3 regions of the Caballeronia sp. LZ029 genome follow, and region 1 is predicted to be linked to each of the others. Evidence: predicted binding sites of a transcription regulator. Region 1 holds the regulator's gene; each other region holds the start of a gene.

The links. Region 1 encodes HrcA, which represses chaperone genes, less so after heat shock. Its sites were predicted from a motif close to TTAGCACTCNNNNNNNNNGAGTGCTAA; they were not measured.
Region 2: rpoH (RNA polymerase sigma factor RpoH) is a predicted target of HrcA. The motif match lies at 1,298-1,324, and genes of this name have one in related genera.
Region 3: QCE73_RS11470 (co-chaperone GroES) is a predicted target of HrcA. The motif match lies at 813-839, and genes of this name have one in related genera.

What each region holds. Positions count from the first base shown of each region.
Region 1 covers NZ_JARUXO010000001.1:471,456-473,721, forward strand. The annotation lists gene QCE73_RS02225 (NAD kinase) at 1-147, opposite strand, end outside; gene hrcA (heat-inducible transcriptional repressor HrcA) at 333-1,349, shown strand; gene hemH (ferrochelatase) at 1,473-2,266, shown strand, end outside.
Region 2 covers NZ_JARUXO010000001.1:274,273-276,538, forward strand. The annotation lists gene nagE (N-acetylglucosamine-specific PTS transporter subunit IIBC) at 1-168, shown strand, start outside; gene rpoH (RNA polymerase sigma factor RpoH) at 299-1,234, opposite strand; gene QCE73_RS01355 (acyloxyacyl hydrolase) at 1,594-2,160, shown strand; gene QCE73_RS01360 (nuclear transport factor 2 family protein) at 2,206-2,266, shown strand, end outside.
Region 3 covers NZ_JARUXO010000001.1:2,425,119-2,427,384, forward strand. The annotation lists gene groL (chaperonin GroEL) at 1-344, opposite strand, end outside; gene QCE73_RS11470 (co-chaperone GroES) at 443-733, opposite strand; gene QCE73_RS11475 (sugar phosphate isomerase/epimerase family protein) at 1,039-1,797, opposite strand; partial or broken gene QCE73_RS11480 (shikimate dehydrogenase family protein) at 1,947-2,266, shown strand, end outside.

The DNA of each region.
Region 1 (2,266 bases):
CTCGACATCTTTCGCGGTGCCCGCCTCGAACACGACCTCGAAGCCTTGCTGCGCCAGAAGACCGGCGAGCGATCTCAGCGGCGCCTCGATGCCCGGCGTGTTGGTGCGCCCCACGAGGGCGACGGTCTTGAATTGGCCAATTTCCATGCCGGCATTACACCATAGTCAGAGAGCGAAAAGAACCGCGGGCGATGGCGGACGAGCGTGCTGCGACGGGACCGCAAGACGCCGCACGGCACGCCCGTCGTTTATCGCTAGAATGGAGCGGACGTTGAACGCAGCGCACACGGCGCGGCTCGCCGCCCTCCGACTCGTTGAGCTAAAATTTCCCCATGCTAGACCCACGTGCACAAACCCTCCTGAAAACGTTGATCGAGCGCTACATCGCCGAAGGTCAGCCGGTCGGTTCGCGCACGTTATCACGCCATTCCGGTCTCGAACTGAGCCCCGCGACGATCCGCAACGTGATGTCGGATCTCGAGGAGCTCGGCCTCGTCTCGAGCCCGCATACGTCGGCGGGACGCATTCCCACGCCGCGCGGCTACCGGCTCTTCGTCGATACGATGCTGACTGTAGAAGCGCCGCAAGATGAAGCCATGACCACCGCGGTCAAGACCCGGCTGCAGGGCGAGGAGCCGCAGAAAATCGTCGCGGCGGCGGCGAGCGTGCTGTCCAGTCTGTCGTCGTTCGCGGGTGTCGTGCTCACGCCGCGCCGCAGCCACATGTTCAAGCAGATCGAGTTCATGCGGCTGTCGGACAAGCGCATCCTGCTCATCATCGTGACGCCCGAAGGCGACGTCCAGAACCGCATGATGGCGACGCAGCGCGACTACTCGCCCTCGCAGCTCGTCGAAGCGTCCAATTACATCAACGCGCATTTCGCGGGCCTGTCCTTCGACGAAGTGCGCCGCCGTCTGCGCGAGGAAATCGACCAGTTGCGCGGCGACATGACCACGCTCATGCAGGCGGCCGTGGTCGCGAGCACCGCCGAGACGGACCCTATGGACACCGTGCTCATTTCCGGCGAGCGCAATCTGCTCGAAGTGGCGGACCTTTCGTCCGACATGGCGCGGCTGCGCAAGCTTTTCGATTTGTTCGACCAAAAGACGAGCCTCCTGCAATTGCTGGATGTATCGAGCCACGCGCAAGGCGTGCAAATCTTTATCGGCGGCGAGAGCAATCTCGTGCCGATCGAGGAAATGAGCGTCGTGACAGCGCCGTACGAGGTCAACGGGAAGATCGTCGGCACGCTCGGCGTGATCGGCCCGACGCGCATGGCGTATAACCGCGTGATTCCGATCGTGGACATCACCGCGCGCCTGCTCTCGATGTCACTCAGTCATCAGTGACGCCATCTTGGCGCGGCACGCAAGGTCGCGCCACTAGGCCGTTCGGCCAATGATGCCCGCTTAAGCCCGCCGCTATAATGGTTCTCAACTTTTAGACGACCACTCTTCCGGCCTGCTTGCCCTATGCGTTTCGACCTCGAGTTGCCCTCGCAGCCCAGCGCTTCGCATCGCGTCGCGGTGCTGCTGATCAATCTCGGCACGCCGGACGCGCCCACGCCGCGGGCGGTGCGCAAGTATCTGGCGCAGTTTCTGTCCGATCCGCGCGTCGTCGAAATTCCGTCGCTCGTGTGGCAGGTCATTCTGCGCGCGCTGATCCTGCCGTTTCGCGGACGCGCGTCGGCCAGGAAATATGCGCAAGTGTGGATGCCCGAAGGCTCGCCGCTGCGCGTGCATACGGAAAAGCAGGTCGAGGGTCTGCGGCGGCTGTTCGCGGCGAACGACTATCACGTGATCGTCGACTATGCGATGCGCTATGGGTCGCCCGGCATCGGCGCGATGCTGAATCAGTTGAAGCTCGAAGGCGCCGATCGCATTCTTCTCTTGCCGATGTATCCGCAATACTCGTCGTCCACGACAGCCACCGCGTTCGACGATGCCTTCGCCGCGCTCAAGCGCGTGCGCAATCAGCCGGAAATCCGCACGATCCGCCATTACGCGGATCATCCCGCGTATATCGGCGCGCTTGCCGAACAAGTGCGCGATTATTGGCGGCATCACGGCCAGCCGGATTTCGCCGCGGGCGACAAGCTCGTCCTGAGCTTTCACGGCGTGCCGAAACGCACGATGGATCTCGGCGACCCGTATCACGACCAGTGTCAGTCGACCGGCTCCCTGCTCACGGCCGCGCTCGGGCTCACGCCGGTGGAATGCCGCGTCACGTTCCAGTCACGCTTCGGCCGCGCGGAGTGGCTTCAGCC
Region 2 (2,266 bases), 200 kb from region 1:
CGCGATCCGTCGTCGGTGGATCGTCAGCGTCTGTCGACGCTGGATGTCGCGTGGGTGTCGGCCGATACGTTCCACATCGTCGTGGGCGCGGCGGCGCAACGTTATGCGACGCAACTGTCCGCGCGCCTGTCGGGCAGTGGCGGCGGCGCAGCGCCGATGCCGGCCTGATGCGGTGATCGATGGTTGAAAGCAGACGGCACCTTCGGGTGCCGTTTGTGTTTCCAGCGCAGGCAAAAGAAAAAGCCCGCTGTCTCATCGACGGCGGGCTTTTCAATTTTTGCTACGACACAGTCAGGCGTTACGCGAACTCGTGCAGCGCCGAGCGCATCTTCTTCATTGCGCTCGCCTCGATCTGGCGAATGCGTTCCGCCGATACACCGAACTCGTCGGCCAGTTCATGCAGCGTCTTGCCGCCCGAGCCGTCGTCCTGCACGTCGAGCCAGCGCGCCTTGATGATGCGGCGGCTGCGTTCATCCAGCGATTCGAGCGCTTCGGCAAGGCCGTCGCTCTGCAGCTTGTCGAACTGGCGCGCGGCAATCACGTTCGTCGGCTCGTTGTGCGAGTCCGCCAGATAGGCGATGGGCGCGAACGCTTCCTCGCCGTCATCAACCTGGCCTTCGAGCGCGATATCGCCGCCCGACAAGCGGGTTTCCATTTCCGCGACTTCCTCGCGCTTCACATTCAGCTCGCTCGCGAGACCGTCGATCTCGTCCGGCGTAAACGCCGAGTGGCTGGTCTTGTGGCTGCGCAGGTTGAAGAACAGCTTGCGCTGCGCCTTGGTCGTCGCGACCTTCACCATGCGCCAGTTGCGCAGGATGTACTCGTGGATCTCGGCCTTGATCCAGTGCATGGCGTACGAAACCAGGCGCACGTTTTGCTCGGGGTCGAAGCGCTTCACGGCCTTCATCAGACCGATGTTGCCTTCCTGGATCAGGTCCGCGTGCGGCAGGCCGTAACCGAGATAGTTACGGGCGATCGACACGACGAGCCGCAGGTGCGAAAGCACGAGCTGGCGCGCGGCGTTCAGGTTGCCCTGCTCGCGGAACTCGGTGGCGTACTGACGTTCCTCCGCCTGCGAAAGCATCGGAATACGGTTCACTGCTTGTATGTAGGAATCGATGTTGCCGATCTGGCCGGTCAGCATCGACGACTGTGCGTACGTCAGCGCGCCTGCCGAAGATGCCTTGGCAGGTGCCGAGTTCACGACATTCGGAAGGGTCATCGCATTGGTCACGCTCATAAGCTCCTTATCAACAATTCACTCGCCGCTTAACACCAGCGGCAGTCAGACACGATATTAGCACTCCGGTTCATCGAGTGCTAAGTGTTAGAGCGGAGGGGAGTGTGGGAGTTCCCACAAAAACTATCGAATTAGCAAGGTCAATAGGACAGACCGTTGCATGATAAGCGGAAGAAAGTACCGGTGATGAAGCTGCTTTCGAATCCGTTACCGCTTTTGTGCGCTGCGGAGAAAGAAAATTCAACAAACGGAGAAGGTGGTTGCGATTCCTGCAAATTCTGAAAAACGTCTCTAGAATCGCGAGACAACGCTCTTAATGAAACACGCCCGTCATCGGAGTAATTGGGGTGCTCATGCATAAAAACAAGAGTTCGTGGCAACGTCCGCTCTCGCGCGTGGCGGTTCTTGCCGCATTCGGCCTTGCATCGGCGGCAGCTCACGCCGATCGTTTCGGCCTTCAGATCGCCGGCGGCGTCGCCGATCGCGACATCAAGAAAGCCGACCTCGGCGTCGCATGGGATCCGGGCCTCAACTGGTGGGAGATCGGCGGATTCCACTTCACGCTCATCGGCGAAGGGCACGTGTCCTACTGGCACACGACCGAGGATAACGCCGTCCACCCGAGCATCTGGGAGGTCGGCATTACGCCGGTGGTGCGCTTCGTGAAGAGCTCCGGCTACTTCCGGCCGTTCATCGAGGCGGGCGTCGGCGTGCGGCTGCTTTCGCATACGCGCATCACGGAGAATTTCTCGGTGGGGTCGGCGTTCCAGTTCGCGGACATGGTGGGCGTCGGCATGATCTTCGGCGCGCAGCAGAACTATCAGGCGGGCTTTCGTTTCCAGCATCTGTCGAACGGCGGTATCAAAGAGCCCAATCCTGGTATAAATTTCAGCCAGCTATATCTGCAATACAACTTCTGACGAGGCGCCGGCGCATCGGTTCCTCGACGCAAGAGGACGCGACAGATGCCGGCAAAAACCATTGAGGCGATCCGCGGCCTCGAGCGTGACCGTTTCCGTGCGATGG
Region 3 (2,266 bases), 2.0 Mb from region 1:
TCCATCGGGTTCATTCCCGATGCGACGTACTTCATGCCTTCGCGAACGATGGATTGCGCGAGCACGGTAGCGGTCGTGGTGCCGTCACCTGCGTTGTCGCTGGTCTTGGAAGCCACTTCCTTGACCATTTGCGCGCCCATGTTCTGGAGCTTGTCCTTCAGTTCGATTTCCTTCGCGACCGAGACACCGTCCTTGGTGACCGTCGGGCCGCCGAACGAGCGCTCGAGCACGACATTGCGGCCCTTCGGACCCAGCGTGACCTTGACGGCGTTGGCCAGGATGTTCACGCCTTCGACCATCTTGGCGCGTGCGGAATCGCCAAAAGTGACTTCTTTAGCTGCCATATCCAAACTCCTTGATTCGATTCGATTTTCCGGCTTCGCTCAGCGCGCCCGAAAGAGGCTGCGGCTTGTTGGCGAAGCCGAATGTGCAGGAAGGATGCTTACTTGACCAGAACGGCCATGATGTCTTCTTCGCGCATGACGAGCAGTTCCTGCCCGTCGACCTTGACGGTCTGGCCAGCGTACTTGCCGAACAGAACGCGGTCGCCCACCTTCACGTCGAGGGCGTTCTGCACGCCCTTGTCATCGCGCTTGCCCGGGCCGATGGCCAGGACTTCGCCTTGATCCGGCTTTTCTGCCGCTGCTTCCGGGATCACGATGCCCGATGCGGTCTTGGTTTCCTGGTCCAGACGCTTGACGATGACGCGATCGTGCAAAGGACGAAGGTTCATACACACTCCTCTCTTGATTGAGACTGAAAACGCGGGAAAACCCGTCCATTGAGAACAATCTCGCCGGACGGCAATCTTGTTAGCACTCTCGTGCAGTGAGTGCTAATTATATGGACCGAGTTTGACAATTTCAAGGAGGGGTTCGAGCGGGGAATCCCGTAGTGGCCGGATTTATCGAACTTTGCGTTTCGTGTTCGGGATGTGGCGCGGGGACTCCGTCGGACATTGCGCGCCAGAATAAGTTTTCGACGGAGCGCGAATCATCGGCATGGCTAGGGTAAACCTTGGGTACCGTCGTCACTTTGCTATGCGGCGGTCCACGCCTGACGCATGAAGTTCACGCTCCCGCGCATCGACGCAAGCGGTTCGCCCTTGAAACCGCACTCCGCGCTGAGCAGGCCCTGATAACCGCATGCTTTGAGATGACCGAAAAAGCACGGGTAATCGTAGGAACCCGTGCCCGGATTCAGACGGCCAGTGTCGGCAAGATGAATATGCGCGAGCCACGCGCAGTGCTCGCGTAGTTCGTCGAGCGGCTCGTTCTCTTCGTCCATGTGATAGAAGTCCGCAAGTCCGCGCACTTCGGGCCGGTTCAACTTTCTCGCGAGCCGCGCGCCATCGCCGACGCTGTTCACCAGATTCGACTCCCTGCGATTCAACGGCTCGATCACGAGCGTGGTGCCGGTGCCTCGCAATGCATCCGCGCACCATTCGAGCGCGCTCAGGAATTCGTCTTCCGCCTGCGCCTGACTCCAGCCGCTGCCGAGCACGACGACGCGCGCTCGCGCAATCGTCAGCAATTCGACGACGCGATCGAAATACGCACGATTGCGACGCTCGTCTTTCTCCGGACCGACGATGCGCGCATCGTGCGGGAACAAATAACTGAACGCGCTCGCGGGCAACGGCAGGTCAGCCACCCTCGCCTTCGCATCGGCGAAGGATGCATCGTCTTCGAGTTTCATCGGCACGAGCTGCGCCTCGATGTAGTCGAGCCCGGCCTCTTTCATCAAGCTCGCGTTTTGCAGCGGCCCGCACCAGCCGAATCGGGGTGTTGTCGTCATGTCGTTTTCTCGAAAGGGGATGGGCTCAAACGCAGCGCTTCCGGTTGTCGTCGTCGGCCGCGTGTGCCGCGCAGTTGCCAAATGTGCGCGTGTGCATCGATTTCCTCAAGCAGGAACTCGCACACGGCGAATTTGCCTTGTGGACGACGGCTGCGCGCGGTCCGATCGTCGCATGCGGCTACGGCGATCTCGAAGCAATGGGACGCTTCGATCTCGTGGTCAACGCGACATCGGCCAGTCTCACGGGCGACCTGCCGCCCGTTCCGCCGAGCGTGTTCAGCCATGAAGGCGCGGCTTATGAACTGGCCTACGGAAAACGGCTGACGCCCTTTCTGCGGCTCGCGCGCAATGCCGGCGTGCGCAACGTCGCCGACGGCGTCGGCATGCTGGTCGAACAGGCGGCCGAAGCGTTCGACTGGTGGCGCGGCATCCGTCCGAAAACGCGAACCGTCATCGACCGGCTCACGGT